2 linked regions of the Youhaiella tibetensis genome follow. The protein of the gene in region 1 interacts with the protein of each later gene in a pairwise test. Links are inferred from orthologs where the notes say so. Each region holds a gene or a part of one and is shown on either strand. Other genes may lie near its edges. The genes, in order: FNA67_RS10160 and pheT.

What was found.
Region 2: the proteins of FNA67_RS10160 (region 1) and pheT interact in binary tests that used the Escherichia coli proteins (3 or more experiments, as listed by UniProt). The link is inferred for Youhaiella tibetensis from one-to-one orthologs.

Annotation. Positions count from the first base shown.
Region 1 is NZ_CP041690.1:2,082,574-2,093,108, forward strand. What follows is about bases 4,434-7,433. They hold FNA67_RS10160 (FUSC family protein), read left to right. Parts: upstream 4,434-4,922; coding sequence 4,923-6,944; downstream 6,945-7,433. Other genes in these bases: mdtN (multidrug transporter subunit MdtN), read left to right, coding at 4,434-4,945; FNA67_RS10165 (TolC family protein), read left to right, coding at 7,012-7,433. Outside these bases: FNA67_RS10135 (2-dehydro-3-deoxygalactonokinase), read right to left, coding at 1-559; FNA67_RS10140 (IlvD/Edd family dehydratase), read left to right, coding at 774-2,585; transcriptional repressor LexA, read right to left, coding at 2,654-3,373; FNA67_RS10150 (YtcA family lipoprotein), read left to right, coding at 3,624-3,884; more of mdtN, read left to right, coding at 3,881-4,433; more of FNA67_RS10165, read left to right, coding at 7,434-8,538; FNA67_RS10170 (alpha/beta hydrolase), read right to left, coding at 8,548-9,501; FNA67_RS10175 (molybdopterin molybdotransferase MoeA), read right to left, coding at 9,555-10,535. UniProt on the Escherichia coli protein: Could be involved in resistance to puromycin, acriflavine and tetraphenylarsonium chloride.
Region 2 is NZ_CP041690.1:188,516-199,162, forward strand. What follows is about bases 6,969-10,080. They hold pheT (phenylalanine--tRNA ligase subunit beta), read right to left. Parts: upstream 9,681-10,080; coding sequence 7,257-9,680; downstream 6,969-7,256. Other genes in these bases: FNA67_RS00920 (hypothetical protein), read right to left, coding at 6,969-7,260; FNA67_RS00930 (3'-5' exoribonuclease domain-containing protein), read right to left, coding at 9,677-10,080. Also shown: FNA67_RS00885 (NIPSNAP family protein), read left to right, coding at 11-700; FNA67_RS00890 (hypothetical protein), read left to right, coding at 718-1,209; oxygen-dependent tRNA uridine(34) hydroxylase TrhO, read right to left, coding at 1,210-2,202; FNA67_RS00900 (aldo/keto reductase), read left to right, coding at 2,283-3,308; FNA67_RS00905 (O-antigen ligase family protein), read left to right, coding at 3,409-4,683; FNA67_RS00910 (glycosyltransferase family 8 protein), read left to right, coding at 4,676-5,551; FNA67_RS00915 (glycosyltransferase family 8 protein), read left to right, coding at 5,561-6,421; more of FNA67_RS00920, read right to left, coding at 6,418-6,968; more of FNA67_RS00930, read right to left, coding at 10,081-10,309; FNA67_RS00935 (ASCH domain-containing protein), read right to left, coding at 10,302-10,647.

The sequences.
Region 1 (10,535 bases):
GCAGGGAGTGGCGCAGCACCGAATGCGTCTTTAGTACTTCGAAGAGTTCGCCGGTCATCACGGTCGTGAAACGCTCGACGCGGGTGCCGCTGAGCGTGGCCCATTTCGAATGCGTCCCCGGCATGATGACCAGGCCGGAAAATCCAGGAACGAGCGCCGAGAGTCCGAGCAGCTGGGTTTCTTCCCCGCGCATCACGTCCTCGGCGCCGGGTGCCTTGAGGCAGACTCCGGGAAGGATGCGTGGTTGGAGGGCACTGTCGGACATTTCAGGGCGGACGGCGCTGAAGATCAGGCCAGCCAGGTCGGCCGGAGCGTCGAGGTAAGGAGCCTCGATCCAGCCCTGGCGGGCGCCAGCCATTCCGCAGATCACGACATCGCCGCTGCTCGGATCGACGCCTTCGAGAAGCCCTGCCAGCACGCCCGGATAATCCTCGCGGCCCAGCTTGCCCATGCCCCGGTCCGAACTGCGCGAAAACGTGACGTTGCCGTCACTGGCAATACCCCAGGCCCGCAGGTTGGAGGTTCCCCAATCCACCGCGATCCACTCGGCCACGTCCATACCCAAGTCAATTCCTCCCTGGCGCCGTGCCAGGGTTGCAGGCGCGCGGGCCGTACCTAACCCGATCACTGCGGCGACTTCCAGCCCAGTGTTTGAAACCGTACAAAACTTTCCATTTGCCGGAGTGTTTTCCCGCACACTTTCCCGGACGATGTTCTATAACGAGCCTCGCATTGATATACGTGCCGCAAGGCGCGGGCGGAGGAACTTTACGATGACGGGGAACAACGGCGCGAACGGTGCCGGCAACAAGCTGCGTTCGCGCGCCTGGTTTGACAATCCGGACAACCCGGACATGACCGCGCTCTACCTGGAGCGCTATCTCAATTTCGGCATCTCGCGCGAAGAGCTGCAATCGGGCAAACCCATCATCGGCATTGCCCAGACCGGTTCGGACCTGTCGCCCTGCAACCGCCACCACATCGTTCTGGCCGAGCGCGTGCGCGAGGGCATCCGCGAAGCGGGCGGCATCGCCATCGAATTTCCGGTGCATCCAATCCAGGAAACCGGCAAGCGACCGACCGCAGGGCTCGACCGCAACCTCGCCTATCTCGGCCTCGTCGAAGTGCTCTACGGCTATCCGCTCGATGGCGTCGTGCTGACGATCGGCTGCGACAAGACCACGCCGGCCATGCTCATGGGCGCGGCAACGGTCAACATTCCGGCGATCGCTCTTTCGGTCGGCCCCATGCTCAACGGCTACTTCCGTGGGGAGCGAACGGGCTCGGGCACCATCGTCTGGAAGGCCCGCCAGATGATGGCGAAGGGCGAGATCGACTATAAGCAGTTCATCGACCTGGTGGCTTCGTCGGCGCCCTCGACCGGCTATTGCAACACCATGGGCACCGCGACCACGATGAATTCGCTGGCCGAGGCCTTGGGCATGCAGCTGCCGGGTTCCGCCGCCATCCCCGCACCGTATCGCGACCGCCAGGAAATGGCCTATCGCACCGGCAAGCGCATCGTCGAGATGGTGCACGAAGACCTCAAGCCCTCCGATATCCTGACGCGCGACAACTTCCACAACGCGATCGTGGTCAACTCGGCCATTGGTGGGTCGACCAACGCGCCGATCCACATCAACGCCATCGCGCGTCACATCGGTGTCGAACTCGATATCTCCGATTGGCAGAAGGAAGGCCATCAGGTGCCGCTGCTGGTGAACCTGCAGCCGGCCGGTGAATATCTTGGCGAAGACTACTATCATGCCGGCGGCGTGCCGGCAGTGGTCAACGAGTTGATGGGGCAGGGCCTCATCGCGGAAAACGCACCGACCGTGAACGGCAAGAGCATCGGCGAGAACTGCCGCGACACGCCGATCCAGGATGACAAGGTCATCCGCAAGTTCGACAATCCGCTCAAGGCGGAGGCTGGCTTCCTGGTTCTCGGTGGCAATCTCTTCGACAACGCCATCATGAAGACCAGCGTCATCAGCCAGGAATTCCGCGATCGTTACCTGAACAACCCAGCCAGCCCCAATGCTTTCGAGGGCAGGGCTGTAGTCTTCGACGGTCCGGAGGACTACCACCACCGCATCGACGATCCGGCACTGGCAATCGATGAGTTCACGCTGCTCTTCATGCGCGGCGCCGGCCCCATCGGCTATCCGGGTGCTGCCGAAGTCGTCAACATGCGGCCGCCTGCGTACCTCATCAAGCAGGGCGTGACTTCGCTTCCCTGCATTGGCGACGGGCGCCAGTCAGGTACTTCGGGCTCGCCCTCGATCCTCAACGCTTCTCCGGAAGCGGCTGCGGGCGGCAACCTCGCCATCCTGCGCACCGGGGACCGCGTGCGGATCGATCTCAACACCGGCGCTGCCAATATCCTCATCTCCGACGAGGAAATCGCTCAGCGTCGCCAGGAACTGGCAGCCAATGGCGGCTACCAGTATCCCAAGAACCAGACGCCCTGGCAGGAGATTCAGCGCGGCATCGTCGACCAGCTCGGCAGCGGCGCCGTTCTCCGTCCCGCCGTCAACTACCAGCGCCTGGCCCAGACCGCCGGGCTGCCCCGCGACAACCACTGACGCCGGCACAAAACAGCGCCGCCGCCGGATCTCCCCGGCGGCGGCGTTTCAATTTCGGAGCGGAACGCTCAGTACTTGCGCAGCAGGCCGACCAGCCGACCCTGTACCTTCACTCGGTCGGGGCCGAAGATGCGGGTTTCGTAAGCCGGGTTGGCGGCCTCGAGAGCGACCGAATTACCCTTGCGGCGCAGGCGCTTGAGAGTAGCCTCTTCATCATCGACGAGAGCCACGACGATCTCGCCGGTTCCGGCTGAGTCCTGCTTCTTGATCAGTACGGTGTCGCCGTCGAAGATGCCGGCCTCGATCATGGAATCGCCGCGCACTTCGAGCGCATAGTGCTCACCCGGCCCGAGCATCTCGGGCGGCACGGCAATGGTGTGGCTATGGGTCTGGATGGCCTCGATCGGGGTGCCGGCTGCGATACGTCCCATCACCGGCACTGCAACAGGCCGGCCACTTTCGGCGACCGACACCAGTTCCGTCCGAGGCGGGGGCGCTGAAACCTTGCCAAGGTTGCCCTCGATGACATTGGGCTCGAACCGCGCCTTGCGCCCGCCAAGCGACGGGTTCATCGAATCCGGAAGCTTGATGACTTCGAGCGCTCGCGCCCGGTTGGGCAGGCGGCGAATGAAACCACGCTCCTCAAGCGCCGTGATCAGGCGATGGATACCGGACTTGGACGCCAGGTCGAGCGCATCCTTCATCTCGTCGAACGAGGGCGGGATGCCGGTTTCCTTCATCCGTTCGTGGATGAACATGAGCAGTTCGTGTTGCTTGCGCGTCAGCATCGGCGGCCCCAACAGAATCAGAACAAAGACTGAACTTGTTATATGTGTTCCAGTTATGTTCTGCAACAAAACGGTGAAGAAGCCGTTATCGCACCCCTTCATGTGCCGCCGAAACGCTTGACGGGACCGGGAATTTGGGTCGATCTCTGGCCGGAAGCCGCCCCTGACGGGCGATTTCGAGTGTGCGGAGCGTCAAGTGCAACCAGTATCCGTGAGCCGCGTGTTTGCGGCGCGCCTACCACGACTAGGCATGGCGCTACTTTTCGCGAGCATGCTCGGAGCTTGTAGTTCGGAGCCTTCGGCGCCCTCGATCGCAATATTTGGCTCGTTCTTTCCAGCCTGGATCATCTGCGCGGTTCTTGGTGTGGTCTTCGCCGTCATCGCGCGGCAATTGCTGATCATTCTCGATATCGACGGGTATCTTCCACTGCCATTGCTGGTCTATCTGTGTATGGCGATTGGTGGGGGTACCGGCTTCTGGTTCCTCTGGTTCGGCGGAATTCCGCAATGAACGGCGGGCATGTCATCAAGAGGCTGATTGGCCTCGTCATTGCCGTGGTCAGTTTCGTAGCGGCGGTCGTGGGCATCTATTTCTCGCTCAACGAGATCAACAGCTCGCCGCGAACCGACGTCGCCGAGATCTCGGCACCCACAATCCACGTTTCGCCCACGGTTCCCGGTCGCATCGTTTCGATCGCCGTCCAGAACAATGCGAGCGTCAAAAAGGGCGACGTGCTCTTCCAGATCGATCCGCAGCCCTATCAGCTTCGCCTCGACCAGGCGCAGGCCGAGCTGCGTGCCGCCCAGTCCGAGGTCGAGCAGGGCGGGCGCAATATTGCTACGGCCCAAAGCAACGCCGATGTCGCCGCCAAACAGATCGAACGCGCGCGCTTCAATGCCGAACTCGCCCGGCAGACCCTGGAGCGCCTAGAGCCGCTCCTGCCAAAGGGATACGTGACGGCCCAGCAGGTGGACCAGGCGCGAACCGCCTATAGCGACGCACAGGTCAGTCTTGACCAGGCGCTCCAGCAGTCGCAGGGCGCGACACAGGTCATCGGCACGCTCGATACCCGCAAGGCCCAGGTCGACGTGGCCGAGGCGACGGTGGCCCTTGCGCAGCGCGATCTCGACAACACGACCGTGCGCGCGCCGTTCGACGGGAAGGTGACGGGGCTCGAGATGGCATCCGGCGAGTATGTGATAACGGCCCAGTCCATCTTCACGCTGATCGACACTTCCGGTTGGGAGGCGGTGGCCTTCTTCCGCGAAACCGAACTCGACGCCATCCGTCTCGGCAGCCGGGCCGATGTCTTCGTGATGGCGGACCGATCGCGGCGCATCCAGGGAGAGGTCGAAAGCATCGGTTGGGGTGTGCGGTCGGAGGAATCGGCCAATATCCTCGGGCTGCCGATCGTTTCCAGTTCCCTCAACTGGGTGAAGGTGGCCAAGCGTTTCCCGGTCTACGTCAAGCTCCACGATCCGCCGGCGGACCTGATGCGCATCGGCTCGACCGCCATCGTCATCGTCGGCCAGCCCCCGAGCGAAACCGATGCTGTATCGACCGCCCACTAGACCGAGCTTCGCCAGGATCGTCTGGGACGAACTGCAGCCCTATCCGGGGCGGCTCGACCTTTCGATACGGATGGCGGTGCTTTGCGTGCTGGTTACGGTGGTGGCCATGGCCAACCACGTGCCCGAGGCCGCGCTCTCGTGCTACCTCATCTTTTTCGCATCAAAGGACAACTCGGGGTCAGGCATCCTGATCGGTCTCGGCCTGATCGTGGCGGCTTCCGTCGGCATATTGCTGGGGGTGTTGTTCCTGATGATCTCGGCGGATTCGCCGTTCCTCAGGCTCGCGTTCATTGCGGCCTTCACCTTCGGCGGCATGTACTTCTCCCAGGCCAGCCGGCTTGGGTCGATGGCGGGCACCGTGGGCTTCGTCTTTGCCTTCGTGATGACGCTTTACGACATCATCCCCGTAGCCGAACTCCTCACCCGGGCGCTCACCTGGATGTGGGTAGTCGTCTTCTTCCCGATGTTCTTTCTGGTGTTGCTGAACGTGGTCGCCCCGAGGAGCCCGGCTCGCCTGTTGCGAGCCACCCTCGCAGACCGGCTCGACGCGGCCGCGGCTTTGCTTCGAAACACTCCCAACGCGGTTCCTACCGCCCACGCCCTCCTTGGCGATGGCAACGCAAAGGCCTCCACCTACCAGCGCATGGCGCGGCTGCTGTCGCTGACCAGCAAGGAGGAGAGCTACCGGGAGGGCGAATTGATCGATCTCTCCTACCGCGCCCTGGCCGTGGCTTTGGCGCGAAGCCAGGAAGGCGCGGCCCCCGATCCCGTGCTCGCGGACGAGCTCGGTCGCTACGCGGTCGTTGTACGCGACCGCGAGTTGCTCACGATCGTTCCGCGAGCAGGAGCCGCGACGTCGGGCATGGAGGCGATCGTCGGGCGGCTGGCAGCAACCCTCTGGCAGGGCTACGCGCCGCCGCCCCCCTCCAAGGCGCCCGCGGAGCCGCTGCTGGCGCCGGACGCGTTCCACAACCCGCGCTACACCCAGTTCGCCCTGAAGACCCTGCTGGCGGTGATGATCTGCTACATCACCTATACCGCGCTGGACTGGTTCGAGATCCATACGGCGATGATCACGTGCTTTTATGTGGCGCTCGGGACGACCGGCGAAACCATCCACAAGCTCACCCTGCGCATCCTCGGGTGTCTCATCGGCGCTGCCATGGGCGTGGGAGCGATGATCGTCTTCGTTCCGCACATGACCGATATCGGCCACCTGATGGTGCTGGTCGGCTGTGGCAGCCTGATTGCCGCCTGGATCGCAAACGGGTCCGAACGCATTTCCTACATGGGCTGGCAGGCGGCGCTCGCATTCTTTCTCTGCACGCTGGGCGGGTTTGGACCGAGCGTCGATTTCGGCGTCGCCACGAACCGCATCATCGGCATTCTCTTCGGCAACGTGGTGGTGAGCCTGGTGTTCTCAACCATCTGGCCGGTGAGCGTGGGGGGCAACGTGAGAGGCGCCCTTGCCAAGGCCAGCACTGCGTTGACCGGTCTGTTGCGCGGCGAGAAGGATTTAGGCCAGCAGGCCGCCGACTTCCACACAGCGGTCAAGACGGCCGAAAGCGGCACCGAGCTTTTGATGTTCGAGGCCGAGCGGGTCAAGAAGACAGAGATCGCACCGGACGAAGCTGAGGCGTTGCTCAGCGATATCAGTGCATTGTCGGCGCCGGTTTTTCTGCTTTCACGCGATGGAGCTGCTCCGCGCGGTATGCCCAGGTATGTGAAAGCTGCAACGGTTCGGTTCGAAAACGCCGTTGCGCAGTGGTTGGATACCCGGGCTTCGGATATAAAGAACGGGCGTTGGGCATCCGAGCCTCCGATATGGGGCGACGCCCTAAGGGACGTGGAAGTCGCGTTCAACCGCGCCAGGAGGCAGGCGGGAGAACAGGGCAGGCGGCTTCCGGCAGCCGTCCGCGCGCAGATGGTTTCGCGACTGCGTCTCTACCGGCAGATCGACGCCCGGATCGCGCGAATGGCAGATGTAAAGGCGGCGTAACATGGGTCTTGTTGGGCGTGGGGCCCGGCGCGCGGGTTGGGGCAACCTGCTTTCCGGCGGTAGTTTGATGGCTGCGGGTCTTCGTGGAGCCCTTGCGGCGGCGCTGGGGGCGACGCTGCTGGCGGGCTGCACGTCATCGGCTATGAAATTTGCTCCGGCCAGCGCCCAGACCCCATTCCAGACACCCGGTCACCAGACCCAGACTGCTGGCGGCGCGCCCGATTTCGGCCTGGCCCAGGACGCCGCCATGCCGATTGCCATCGCGACGCCGCAACTCGACGCCAAGCACACCTACACGTTGCCCGAACTCATCGACATCGCCCAGTTGAGCAATCCGGTGACTCGCGCGAGCTGGGAACGCGCGCGCCAGGCGGCCATAGCCGTCGGCGTGACAGAGGCGGCCTACCTGCCGGTTCTCTCCGCCAATGTCCTTGCCGGCGTCCAGCAGACCTCGACCACCGCGCCCGGCATCGACGGGCCGCTCATCACCGTTCCCCCTGGCACACTGACCACGACCGGCGCGCAGGTGCTGCCGTCCCTGGCCGTCCAATGGCTGCTCTTCGACTTTGGCGGGCGCGACGCCGCCAACGCGGCGGCGAAGGACCTTTCCTACGCTGCCAACGTCACCTTCAACGGCGCCCACCAGAAACTGATCTTCGATGTCAGCAGTGCCTTTTTCAGCCTTTCTTCGGCGCGCGTGCAGCTCAGCATCGCGCGCGAGACGCTCGCCAACACCCAGACCGTGCTGTCGGCGGCCGAGGCGCGGCTGAAGACCGGCGTCGCGACGACGATCGAGGTCGCACAGGCTAAGCAGCAGGTGGCGCAGGCCCAGTTTGGCCTCACCCAGTCGCAGGGCCATGAGCGTAGCGCCTACCTGGCGCTGCTGCAGGCCATGGGGGTCTCGCCCACCATTACCATTCGGGTCCAGGATGCCAGTGGCCGCCGACTTCCGCGAGCCGTGCCGCAGGATCTCAACCGGTTGATCGAGGCGTCGTTGCAGCGCCGGCCCGATGTGCAGGCCGCCTTCGCCAAGTACCGCGCCGACCAGAGCGGCATTGCCGCAGCCCGTGCCGAGTTCCTCCCCAAGGTGGCCCTGACCGGCAGCGTCAACCGGCTCGCCGCTTCGCTCGATGTAGAGGACAGCCGCTTCGGTCAGCTCGCCCATCTCCAGAGCAACCAGCCCAACGCCAACCTGCTTGTGGGCATCTCCATTCCCATCTTCGATGGTGGCCTGCGTGATGCGCGGCTGCAGGCGGCCATGGCGCAGGCGGCTGCTTCCGAGCAGGATCTTGCCGCGCTTCAGAACGCTGCTGCCCAGCAGATCGTCGTCGGCTATGACCTGCTGCGGACGAGCCTTGCGGGCTATGCCGCGGCAACCGAGCTGACCAACGCGGCACAAACCACTTATGACGCTGCGCTCGACTACTACAAGAACGGCCTCGGGACTCTCGCCGACGTGAGCATCGCCCAGACCGGACTGCTGCAGGCGCGCCTCTCGAAGGCAACCGCACACAGCGATTCCCTCATCGCGGCAGCGACGATCGCATTCGCTACCGGCACGTTGACGAACCGGATGTCGTCCGGCGCCCTCTGAGCGCGAGCTTCAGGGACGTCTTTCTCCTGGAACATAGGCCTCCGCCCAGCGGAAAACCTCCGAGAAGAACCGGGAGCGTGCGGGCTCGCTGGATAGCGTCAGGTCGTGGATGCCGTTCTCGATCCGCACCAGGGTGACGATGCGGCCCAGTTTTATGGACTGGGCGGCGATGTCGGCCACGTTGAGGACGCTGTCCGTCCTGTCGATGGCGGCATGCCAGCGCCGGTTGGGGCCACTGGCAGTCGAGGTGCACACGAGCGCCGGGCAGGCGATATCCAGCCCCCGGTGGAGCTCGGCATGGCCGAGGCGGATTGCTCGAACCCACCCGGCAAGGACCGGGAAGCCGTTGAGAGGCTTGAGGTCGAGATCGTAGTCCCATTTACCCCCGGTCGAGACGTGCAGGCTCCGGCCATAATGATCGCCCAGATCGCTGACGCCCAATCGCGGCGCCATCGCGCCCACCGCATTGACGAACCACGTGCCCAGCGTCCGCTCGAAGCGCGTGCCGTTCAGATCGAACCACGGGCTGTTGAGCACGAGCGCATCGATGGGGTTGGCCTTGCGCCGCTTGTTGGCCCAGAGGCTCGCGATGAGACCGCCCGTCGAATGCGCCATGAGGACCACGACGTCGTGGCCGAACTCGTCGCGCAGGACCGAGATGGCCGCGTCGAGGTCCCCGTCGTATTCGGCCAGGTCGAGGCAGAAGTTCGGCGTCTGGTGCGGCAGGAGGGATCGACCATACTTGCGCAGGTCGAGCGCGTAGAAGCTATATCTTCGCTGCTCCCACTCCCGGGCCAGGTGGGTCTGGAAGAAATAGTCGACAAAGCCATGCACATAGAGGACCGCCCGACGGTGGGCGGGCGGGCCGGGGCGATGAACCAGGGTCGCTACAACCGGACCTTCCGCGTCGGGAGGCAAGGGGATGACGCGCGCGTCCCAATCGGGTCCCAGGATATCGGCCATGTCGCGCTCCACTGATCCGGCGCGGACATGATCGCTGCTGGCGCCACGAAGGTCTAGAGCGGGATGACTTCGACGGTGGCGCCGGCCGGCTGCCCCGGATCGTTCTCCGGCTGAACGATCAGCGCTTGCGCCCGCGCCAGGGACGAGGTGTGACCGCTGTCGGTCTCCGAGATCGGGCGGACCTGCGTCACCCCCGTCCCCGACGTTTCGATGGTGGCACGCTGGAAGTGCCGGCGGGCCGTATTGGCGGGCAGGGGTTCGGCGAGGGGCAGCAAGAGGCGTGCCCCGAGCGGATTGGCATCGCCCAGCCAGCGCCGGAGTGCCGGTAGGAGGAAGACGGTCGCCGTCACCATGGCCGACACCGGGTTGCCGGGCAAACCGAAGACGAGCGTGCTGCCCCGGGTGCCGAACATGAGCGGCTTGCCGGGGCGCATGTTGATGCGCCAGAAGTCGATCTCGACCCCGAGGTCCTTGAGCACGTCCTGAACGATGTCGTGATCGCCTACGCTGGCGCCGCCTGTCGCGACCACGATATCGGCAGCGAGGGCCTGCTCGAGGCTGGTGGCAAGAACCGAGGCATCGTCACGCGCTATCCCGAGGTCGCGAACCTGGCTGGCGAATGGGGCCAGCAAGGGAATAAGGCCGAATGAATTGGAGGCGACGATCTGGTCCGGGGCGAGCGCGGCGCCGGGCAGGACGAGCTCGTCCCCGGTCGCGAGAACGGAAATCGCCGGACGCCTGGCGACGGTCAGCGTTGGGGCGTTGGCGGCCGCGGCGAGTGCCAGCGAATAGGGAGTCAGCCTCGTGCCGATCGCGAGCAGTTCGGCGCCGGAACGGAAGTCGTTGCCGGTCGGACGGATCGAGCGCCCCGCCGTCGGGCGTTCGGAGAACTTGACCGCGCCGTCCGATGCCGTCGCCAGTTCCTGCATGATCACGCAGTCGGCTCCTCGCGGAACCGGAGCGCCGGTAAAGATGCGGACGGCCTGGCCGGGTTGCAGCGTGCCGGCGAACCCGTGTCCGGCCTGGGAAACGCC
Region 2 (10,647 bases), 1.9 Mb from region 1 along the record:
GAGACCGGCCGTGACCAGCCTCCCCATCGTCGAGTTGCGCCGCTATCGGCTCCACCCCGGGCAGCGTGACACTTTGATCGACCTCTTCGAGAACGAGTTCCTCGAAAGCCAAGATGACGTGGGGGCCCACGTGCTCGGCCAGTTCCGTGTCGATGGCGCGCCCGACCAGTTCGTCTGGCTGCGCGGGTTCGAGGCTTTCGACGACCGCCGCACTGCACTGGACGCCTTCTATGGCGGACCGGTCTGGAGGGCGCATCGCGACCGCGCCAACGCCACCATGGCCGATAGCGACGACGTGCATCTGCTTTCCACCATGGCCCCGCAGGACGGCTTCGTCCGCCCTGCGCGCCCGCGCCGGCCGCGCGGCGCCTTCGCCACCAACGGCTCGCGCTTCATCGTCATGCTCTATCGGCTGGCCGATAACGGCCGCGCCGCCGAGTTCGACGCGCGCCTGCGCGCCGCCCTTGCCGAAACCGGCATCGACCCGCTGGCGAGCTTCTTCACGCTCGCAGCCGAGAACAACTACCCCAGGCTCCCCATCCACACCGACGACCCGGTGCATGTGGTGCTCCTGCGCTTCGACAATGCGGTGGGCCTTGAAACCTGGCTGCAGGCCCCGCCCGCGGGGCTCTCCGACTTCCTCAAGGCACCGCCCGAAACCCTCATTCTGCAACCGACCGCACGCTCGCTGCTGCGCTGAACCGAAAGGTCCCTGCGATGAATTACCATCCCACCGATTTCGCCGCACCCACCGGCGCCGTCCACGACTTCGATTTCCTCCATGGCGACTGGATCGTCTCCAACCGGCGCCTCAAGCGCCGATTTGCCGGCTGCGAGGACTGGGACGAGTTCGAGGCCAGCTTTCGGTGCGAGCCGCGCCTGGGTGGCGGCGCCAATATCGATGAGATGCAGGCGCCGGACCGCGGCTTTTCCGGCATGAGCCTGCGCCTTTTCGACTTGGCCGCCCGGCGCTGGGCGATCTACTGGGTCTCGAGCCAGCAGGGCACCCTGTTTCCACCCGTGCAGGGCGGCTTCATCGGCGATCACGGCGTGTTCGTGGGCCGCGACGTCGACGGCGGTCAGCCCGTCAACGTGCAGTTCTTCTGGACCCGCCTGGGGCCCGATGCCGCGCGCTGGAGCCAGGCGTTCTCGCGCGACGGCATCGTCTGGGAAACCAACTGGATCATGAATTTCCGCCGCAAGGCCTGATCAGGTCTGCTTGCCGGCCCGGTTGCGGCTCGCCTCGCGCCGGGCCTGTTTTCTTTCGAGATCCTCGCGCGCCTGGGCCACGGCCGCATCGCCCATATGCGATGCCCCGCGCGCCCGGGCGAGCGCGATCTGGCGCTGGCGTTCCGCCACGCCCTGGCGCACCTCACCTGCGCAATGGGGGCAGCAGATGCCTTCCCTGTAGTCGGCATGCGCGCGGTCGGCCGGGGTCAGGGGCCGGCGGCAGGCCCGGCACAGCGTCGCCGCGCCCTCGCGCAACCCATGGACCACCGAAACACGCTCATCAAAGACGAAGCACTCGCCCTGCCAGCGGCTCTCCGCTTCCGGCACCGTTTCCAGGTATTTGAGGATGCCTCCTTTGAGGTGGAACACCTCTTCAAAACCCTTCGAGAGCAGGTAGGCCGACGCCTTCTCGCAGCGGATGCCGCCGGTGCAGAACATCGCCACCTTGCGGTCGCGTTCCGGATCGAGGTGCTTTTCGACGAAGTCCTTGAATTCAACGAAGCTCGCGGTCCTGGGGTCGATTGCTCCCTCGAACGTGCCGAGCCCGGCCTCGTAGTCGTTGCGCGTGTCGAGGAGCACCACATCGTCCTGGCCGATCAGCGCATTCCAGTCCTGCGCCTCCACATAGGTGCCGACCCGCTCGCTCGGCCTGACCTCGGGCGCGCGCAGCGTCACGATCTCCTGCTTGACGCGCACCTTCATGCGCAGGAAGGGCATGGCGTCGGCAGTCGAATACTTGAGCTCGGCGCCCTGGAACGGAAACGTCTCGTTGAGGTGATCGACCAGCGCATCGATAGCCTCGGGCCTGCCCGCGACCGTGCCGTTGATACCTTCTTCCGCCAGGATGATCGTTCCCCTGATCGCGCGGGCGCAGCAGAACTGGGCCAGATCGGCCTTGCGGCTTAGGAACCCGGAAAAGTCGGCGAATTTGTAGAAAGCCGCGACCTTGAAGGCCGGGGACGAAACGGGCAGATTGCTCATGCGCGGCTTTCTAGCACCGCGCGCCGCGCTGCGCCATCTGGCCGCCGCCACACTCGCCCAGGGAGGAAATCATGACCTATCGTGCCCATTCGGCGCGCTACGACACCATGCAATACCGGTTCACCGGTCGCTCGGGGTTGAAGCTGCCCGTCATTTCGCTCGGCCTCTGGCAGAATTTCGGTGGCACCCGCGACTATCCGAGCGCCTTCGAAATCCTGAGCTACGCCTTCGATTCGGGCATTACCCATTTCGACCTCGCCAACAATTACGGCCCGCCCTACGGTTCGGCCGAGGAACTTTTCGGCGACGTGCTGGCGCGCGACTTCCGTCCCTATCGCGACGAACTCATCGTCTCGTCCAAGGCCGGCTGGGACATGTGGCCGGGGCCCTATGGCAATTTCGGCTCGCGCAAGTATCTCATCGCCAGCGCCGACCAGAGCCTCAAGCGCATGGGGCTGGACTACTTCGACATCTTCTATTCCCACCGCTTCGATCCCTCGACCCCGCTCGAGGAGACCATGGGGGCCCTGGCCCAGCTGCACCGGCAGGGCAAGACGCTCTATGTCGGCATTTCCAACTACCCCGAGGCGCAGACCCGCGAGGCCTATCGCATCCTGGCGGACATGGGCGTGCCGCTGCTCATCCACCAGCCGAGCTATTCCATGCTCAATCGCTGGATCGAGAACGACAGGACCATCGAGGCGCTTGGCGAACTGGGTGTCGGCGTCATCGCCTTCTCCCCCCTGGCGCAGGGCATCCTTTCGGGCAAATACAACGCCAAGTCGGACCTGACGGGCACCCGCGCCGCCGAGAACTACTCGCTCTCGTCCCGCTCGATCGAGCCGCGCCTGCTCGAGGCCACCGAGAAGCTGGCCGGCATCGCCAGGGCCCGCGGCCAGTCCATGGTCCAGCTCGCCCTCGCCTGGGTGCTTCGCCGCAAGGAAATGACCTCCGCCCTCATCGGGGTCCGCACGCTCGACCAGCTCAAGGACAACCTCGGCGTCCTCTCCAACCTCACCCTCAGCCCCGAAGAGATCGCCGCGATCGATGAAGCAACCAAGGGCGCCCAGCTCGACAACTACCCGCTCAAGCGCTAGTGCAGGGCGCCTCCCTCGGGGAGGCGCCGCCCCGGCCGGCGATCGGTTGACCTGAGGGCGGCAAAGCGCCAGATTGCCGGACCTTCCGGCGGAGCCAGCCTTGCTCGTAAAATACCTGACAAACCTATCCGCAGCCGCTGCCCTGGGTGGAGGCCTGGTGATTATCTGCCTCTGGCCCGAGGCGGGAAACGTCTCCGTCATCGCGGCCCAGGTCCTGGCCCTCGGCATCTGCCTTTTCACCTGGAGCTGGGGCGACCTGCGCCGTCCCGCAGCGGCCCTGCCCCTGCTCGCCGGTTTGCTGCTCATCCTGGCTTTCGGTATCACGGCGACTTCGGCCCTCCACATCATCTCGGTTCTCGTGTTCGCGCCGCTCTTCCTGATCGGCCCGCTGATCACCGTATTCCGCCGCGCGAGCTTTCGCATTGATCCCGGCGTGATTGGTGGTTTGGCCGCACTCGGAGCAGGCCTGGCCCTGCTGGTGGCGATCTACGATACCTTTGTCCTGCACTCGACCCGCGCTGGCGGCATCGTGGCCAATCCGATTCACTTTGCGGACGTGGTCGTAGCCCTCGGCTTCCTCAGCCTTGTGGGATTGTTTGGAGGAAATCGGTCGAAATGGATCGCCGTGGCCGGGGCCGCATTTGCCCTGGTCACCGTGATTCTGTCCGGTACGCGCGGAGCTATTGTGACGATCATTCCAGTTGCCGGCCTAACGTTGGTCCTGGCGACGCTGTGGGGCGGCCTGGGGCGCCGGGCCTGGCTGGTGATCAGCGTGCTGGCGCTGATAGCGATCGGCGCCGTGGTGGGCACTGTCCAGGGTGGATGGAGTCCGGTCACGCGCGTTATCGCCACCGTCACCAGCGTCCTCGAAAGCGGAAAGACCGCCGATAGCTCGGACAACGAGCGGATGCTCATGTATCAAGCTGCCTACAACGCTTTCCTGCAGTCACCCTTCTATGGCCATGGGATGGTCGGCTTCACCAAGATCGCGGCCGACACCATGCCGCCCGAGCTGCACACACCCGTTTATGATCACCTGCATAACGACGTCGCCGATTTCGCCGTTACGGGCGGAATAATCGGCGTGATTGCCTACTTCTGCATCCTCCTTGCTCCCCTGGTCGAAGCCTGGCGGGCGGAGGGTCCCCATCGTCGAGCGGCCCGGCTGGGCGCCGTTGTCCTCGTTGCTGGCTATTTCCTCATGGGCCTCACCAACGCGACGTTCGGTATCCTGATGCTTACGGTGACGTTCGCCGTCGCCACGGCGGCCATCGCACACCTGTCGCGGCCGCCGGCCAGAGACTTGTCTCAGGCCACCGGCGTGGTAGACAGCCCGGGCTCCTCCACAAGGCTCGCGGACGCGCCCAGTGCCTGACAACAAGATCCACATCGCCCTGGCCTTTGACGACAATTTCTGGGCGCCGGCCTATGCGGTCATGCGCTCGATCTGCCTTTTCACCAAGCGCCGCAGCGACCTCGTCTTCCACCTGATCCACCAGCCGATCACCGACGAGCATCGCGCCGACCTGGAGAAGATACCGGCCGAGTTCGGCGCGACTCTCGTCTGGCATGATCTCACCCGGTCCGACGTCTTTAACGCCATTGTCTCTCGCGTGCCCTCGAGCCGGCAGTGGACCAGCGTGGTGTACGGGCGCCTGCTGATCGACACGCTTGTCGGCCCCGACGTTTCGCGTGTCATTTATCTCGATTGCGACATGATGGTGCGCGCACCCATCGAAGATCTTTATGCTGCCGATCTGGGAGAGTTTCCCATCGGCGCAGTACGCGACACTGCTGGCGCCCTGATCGTGGGCGGGCGCGACATCAAGAACAATCGCGACATCTTCGACCCCGCCGATCCCTACTTCAATTCGGGAATGGTCGTCATCGACGTCGACAAGTGGCGACAGGTGGCCGTACCCGAGCGACTCGAGGAACTGATCGCCTCAGGCGTCATGGCGCGCCTCTACTACGACCAGGATGTCCTCAACCTTGTCTTCAAGCATCGGTGGCAGCCCTTGCCGACCCGGTGGAACACCATCGATGCACGGCACCCGCACGAGGGGCTGGATCCCTCGATCCTGCACTACACGGGCCCAAACAAGCCCTGGAACCTGGTCTCCAACGTTGCCTTCCGCCGCATCTATCGACACGTGATGACCAACGAGCTTTTCTACCGTTTCATGCGTCATCGCTGGTCGACATACTGGCGGCGCAAGCTCGGCTTGCGCGGTCGAGCCTGAGATCGCTGCATGGCAAAGCTCCATATCGTTCTGACCTTCGATGACAACTTCTGGGCGCCTGCCTATGCGGTGATGCGCTCGGTTTGTCTGTTTACCCACCGTCGGCGGGACCTGGTTTTTCACCTCTGCCAGCGCGGCATCACCGACGAGCACCGTGCTGATCTCACTCGGATCGAAACAGAGTTCGAGGCCACTCTTGTCTGGTACGACCTCGACGCCTGGGACCTGTTTGCCGACATCGCCGAGCGCATGCCCTACAATAAGCGGCTGACAAATATCGTCTATGCGCGCCTGCTCATCGACCGGCTGGTCGGGCCCGATGTCGAGCGTGTCCTCTACCTTGACTGCGATATGCTGGTGCGCGCGCCGATTGAGGACATCCTGGAAATCGACATGCGGGGCCTTCCGATCGCCGCCGTTCGCGACACCAAGGGAGCCTTCATTGTCGCCGGCCGCGATCTCGCCAGTAATCGCGACATCTTCGACGTCGCCGATCCCTATTTCAACGCCGGCATGATCCTCATCGACATCGCGAAATGGCGCGACGCCTGCCTTCTCGATCGGCTGGAAGAAATGTTTGCCGACGGCACCATGGCGCGCATCTACTACGATCAGGATTTCCTGAATCTGGTGTTCCGCAACAACTGGCTCTATCTCGATCCGCGCTGGAACGTGATCGACGCCCGCCATTCCCATGAGGGCCTCGATCCAGCGATCCTGCACTACACCGGCTGGTCAAAGCCTTGGCACGTCTATTCGATCGTCGCCTTCCGCCGCATCTACCGTCACGTGATGACCAACGAGCTTTTCTACCGCTTCATGCGCCACCGCTGGAAGCGCTGGTGGCAGAAGAAGCTGCGGTTGCGCTAGAGGGCGATTCCCTCGAGTTCGCAAAGCTGCGCCAGGGCGCTGCCCTTTTCGGGAATCCCGATCCCCGCGCGTCCGCGATTGGTGAGCTGGCTGCGCCAGATATGGACGGCGAGCGTGCGCCCGGTCACGGCCGCCTCGATCGAGGAGCCGGCCAGCATCAGCGCCGGAATGCCCTCATAGGGCACGGGATAGAAGACGTCCGTCGGCTGCACGAACTGGGTCAGCCCACGTGCCCGCACATAATGGGTCAGGGCGAAGGGCCCGGTGGCGCCGTATTGCATGTATTCGGGCGGCACCCTGGCGCCGAACAGCCGCCGGGCCGCCACCTCCAGCCGCCGGAAGGGCGGCAGATGCGGCTCGAGTAGCGGCCGCTCGCCCTCGTCGAACACCGAAAGCAGGTCGTCGAGCAGCGGCGCATCATGGGGCAGTAAGAGGACCGCTCCGTTGATCGAGCCGCCCGTCCCATCCGCCCTGGGCGGACGTTCGTAGCCGAAGAGATAGGGCGGGGGAGCGGCGATGGGGCGCACGCAATACATGTCCGCGTCCGCCCAGATGCCGCGTTGCTGGCGCATCAGGCTCATGCGGAAGAGATCCGAGAACACCCCCGCCGTGCCGCGTCCCTTGTAGAACACCAGCTTTTCGCGCGGCACCACGTCCTGGGCGTCGCGAAACTCGACGCCTTCCGGAATCCCCGCGATGGGCTCGTAGCCGTAAAGGTGCACCGGATGCCCCTGCCGCACGAACGAGGAGAGGCAGAGGCGTTCGAGCCAGGAAAGCTCGCCGAACCAGAACGAAGCGATGGGCAGCAGGCCCGGCCCGCCGCCCCTGTCCGCCGTCATTTGCGCAGCGTCCCGCCGGTGGCCTTTTCGACCGCAGCGACAATGGCGCCCGAGATCTTCTCGATCTCCTCATCGTTGAGCGTCTTGTCCTGGGGCTGCAGCCTCACTTCGATGGCCACGGACTTCTTGCCCTCGCCAACATGGCTGCCTTCGAAGACGTCGAACACCGTCACGTCGGTGATCAGTGCCTTCTCGGCGCCGCGTGCAGCCTTGAGGATGGCCGCCGCCGGCACGTCGCGATCCACCAGGAAGGCGAAGTCGCGGCTGAGCGGCATGAGGTCCGAGAGGTTGAGCGCCGGCTTGGCGCGCGTCGGCTTCCGTCGTGGCTCGGGCAGGGCGTCGAGGTCGATCTCGAAGGCCGCCACGGGCCCGTCGAGGTCGAGTTCCTTGAGCCAGGCCGGATGCAACTCGCCAAACCAGCCGATGACGACCTTCGGTCCCAGCTGCAGGCGGCCGCCGCGGCCCGGATGGCTCCAGGCCGGGGCCTCGGCGACGAGCTGCACCTTCTCGATATCGACACCCAGCGCGTCGAGGGCCGCGCCCAGGTCGGCCTTGGCGTCGAAGACGCCGACCTTGCCGGCATTGCCCTGCCAGCTCCGGCCCCAGGCCTGTGCGCCGGCCGTGCCGGTGCGGATGCCCGTGGCATAGGTGTGCTGGCCCTCGGGCTTGTCGGACAGGAACACCTGGCCGACCTCGAAGAGCGCGATATCGGCGAAGCCGCGATTGGCGTTGCGGCGCGCCGCCGACAGCAGCCCGGGAAGCAGGGAGGGCCGCATGTCGGTCATGTCCGAGGCAATGGCGTTTGCCAGCTGCACCGCCTCGGCGCCGCCGCCGAAGCGCTCGGCCTCGGCATGGGAAATGAACGACCAGGTCACGGCCTCGTCGAGCCCGCGTGCCGCCAGGGCCCGGCGCACGATGCGGCGGCGGTTCTGGATGGTGGTGAGGATGCGCGGCGCCACGTGGTTGAGGCGCGCCAGCGGCTCGACCGGCACCTTGTCCACGCCCACCATGCGCATCACTTCTTCGGCGATATCGGCCTTCTGCGTGACGTCCGGGCGCCAGGACGGCACCGAGACCTTGAGCACCTCGCCGGTGCCTTCGACCTTGAAGCCGAGGCGCGTGAGGAAATGCTCCGATTCCTCGCGCGAAACGTCCAGGCCCGTCAGGCGCCTGGTTTCGCTCAGCGGGAAGTCGATCACCGTATTGGGGCTGCCGACCTTGCCGGCCACGGCCACTTCGTGGACCGTGCCTCCGCACAGGTCGAGCACCATCTGCGTCGCCCACTCGATGCCCGGCAGGACCGATTCCGGGTCGACCGTGCGCTCGAACCGGTAGCGGGCGTCCGAATTGATGCCGAGCTTGCGGCCGGCCGTGGCGATGGCCGTCGGCTCGAACCAGGCGCATTCGATGAAGACGTTCTGCGTCTGCTCGGTCGAGCCGGTGGCTTCCCCGCCCATGATGCCGCCGATGCCGAGCGGGCCTGAATTGTCGGCGATCACGCAGATCGTCTCGTCGAACGTATAGGTCTTGCCGTCGAGCGCCAGCAGCGTCTCGCCGGGCTTTGCCATGCGCGCATGCACGGTGCCGTTGAGCGTATCGGCATCGAACACGTGCAGCGGGCGGCCGCGATCGTAGGAGATGTAGTTGGTGATATCGACCAGCGCATTGATCGGCCGTAGGCCGACGGCGCGCAGGCGGGCCTGCAGCCACTCGGGCGAGGGACCGTTCTTGACGCCGGTGATGAGGCGCCCGGCGAACATCTTGCAGACCTCGACCTCACCGGGCTCGAAGCGCAGCTCGACCGGCACGGGGCTGGTCTTTTCAGCAGCAGGCACGGCCTTGCCGGTATCGGGCTTGAGCTTGCCGATGCCGAAGGCCGCCAGGTCCCGCGCCACGCCGCGCACGGCGGTGCAGTCGCCGCGATTGGGCGTGATCGAGATGTCGTAGACCACCCCGTTGAGCCCGGCGAAATCGACGTATTTCGTCCCCACCGGGGCATCCTCGGGCAGCTCGATGATGCCCGAATGGTCGTCCGAAAGCTCGAGTTCGCGACCCGAGCACAGCATGCCGTTGGAGGCGGCGCCGCGGATATTGCCCTTGCTCAGCGTGAAGTCGGAGCCCGGGATATAGGTGCCCGGGAAGGCGAAGACCGTCTTGAGCCCGGTGCGCGCATTGGGGGCGCCGCAGACGACGTCGATGAGCTCGCCCGTCCCCGCATCCACCTTGCAAACGCGCAGCTTGTCGGCATTGGGGTGCTTTTCGGCGCTCACCACGTGGGCGACCACGAAGTCCTTGAGCGCCTTGCCCTGGTCTTCCACGCTCTCCACTTCCAGGCCGACCGTGGTCAGCGCCTCTGAAATCTCCTCGGCATTCGCCGTGGTATCCAGGTGTTCCTTGAGCCAATCGAGGGTGAATTTCATCGGTACATGCTTTCGGTCGCCTCATGCTTTTCGAGGCTGGAGGAGATTGAAAAGAGTTTGACGAGAACGTTGGCAAAGCCGCGGGCATCGTCGATGGCCTTGTGGGTATGCTCGATATGGCCGTACCACTCGGCCGGCACGCGCTGCATACCCCAGTTGAGATAGGGCGCGCCGCGCAGCGCGCCGGCCATGGTGTAAAGGCACACCCCGCCGCCCCTGAAGATCTGCCGCGTCTTGAACGGCCCGCCCAGCACGCGCGTGCCGGCGAACTCGTCGAGATAATGGTCCATCCACAGGCCATCGAAGATCATCGGCGCCGCCGCGAAGACGCGAAAGCCGGGCAGGCTTTCCACCCAGTCGGCATAGCGCGGCATCACGGCTTCCGGTGCCTCGGCATTGGTGGTCGCCGCTGCCCAGGCCTCGGGTTGGGTCTGCCACCAGGCCATGGTGGTTTCGTCCGGCTGCCGGTCCGGGCGCGGCTTGAGCACCGCCTCGAACTCGCCGAACCGTTCCCCGGTGGCGCTGATGGCGACCGAGGCGAAGCTGAGCATCGAGGAATGGAGCGGGGTAGGCCCGTCCGCCTCGATGTCGGTGACCACGAACGTGGTTTGCGGTTCGATCTCAGTCACGGGAAAATACCTCGATCACCTTTAGCCGTTCGCAGACCAGCATCATGTCCGGCGCGAAACTGCCGTGGCGGCGGAAATAGTCCTCATGCACGCGCCGCCAATAGGCGAGCGTGCGGTCGCCCTCGCCCTCATCGGCCGCGAAGCGCGCATCCACCTCGTCGAACCGGCGCAACTCGACCTCGACGGTCTCGATCGCGCAGGCCGGACGGCCCCTGCCATCGAGCACCACGTCGCGCCGCCCCACAACGGGTATCGGCTCGGTCGCGCCATAGGTACCGACCGCGTCGCAAGTCGCGGTCTTCGTCCCGGCCAGCACGAGCGCAAGCAGTTCGTCCGCC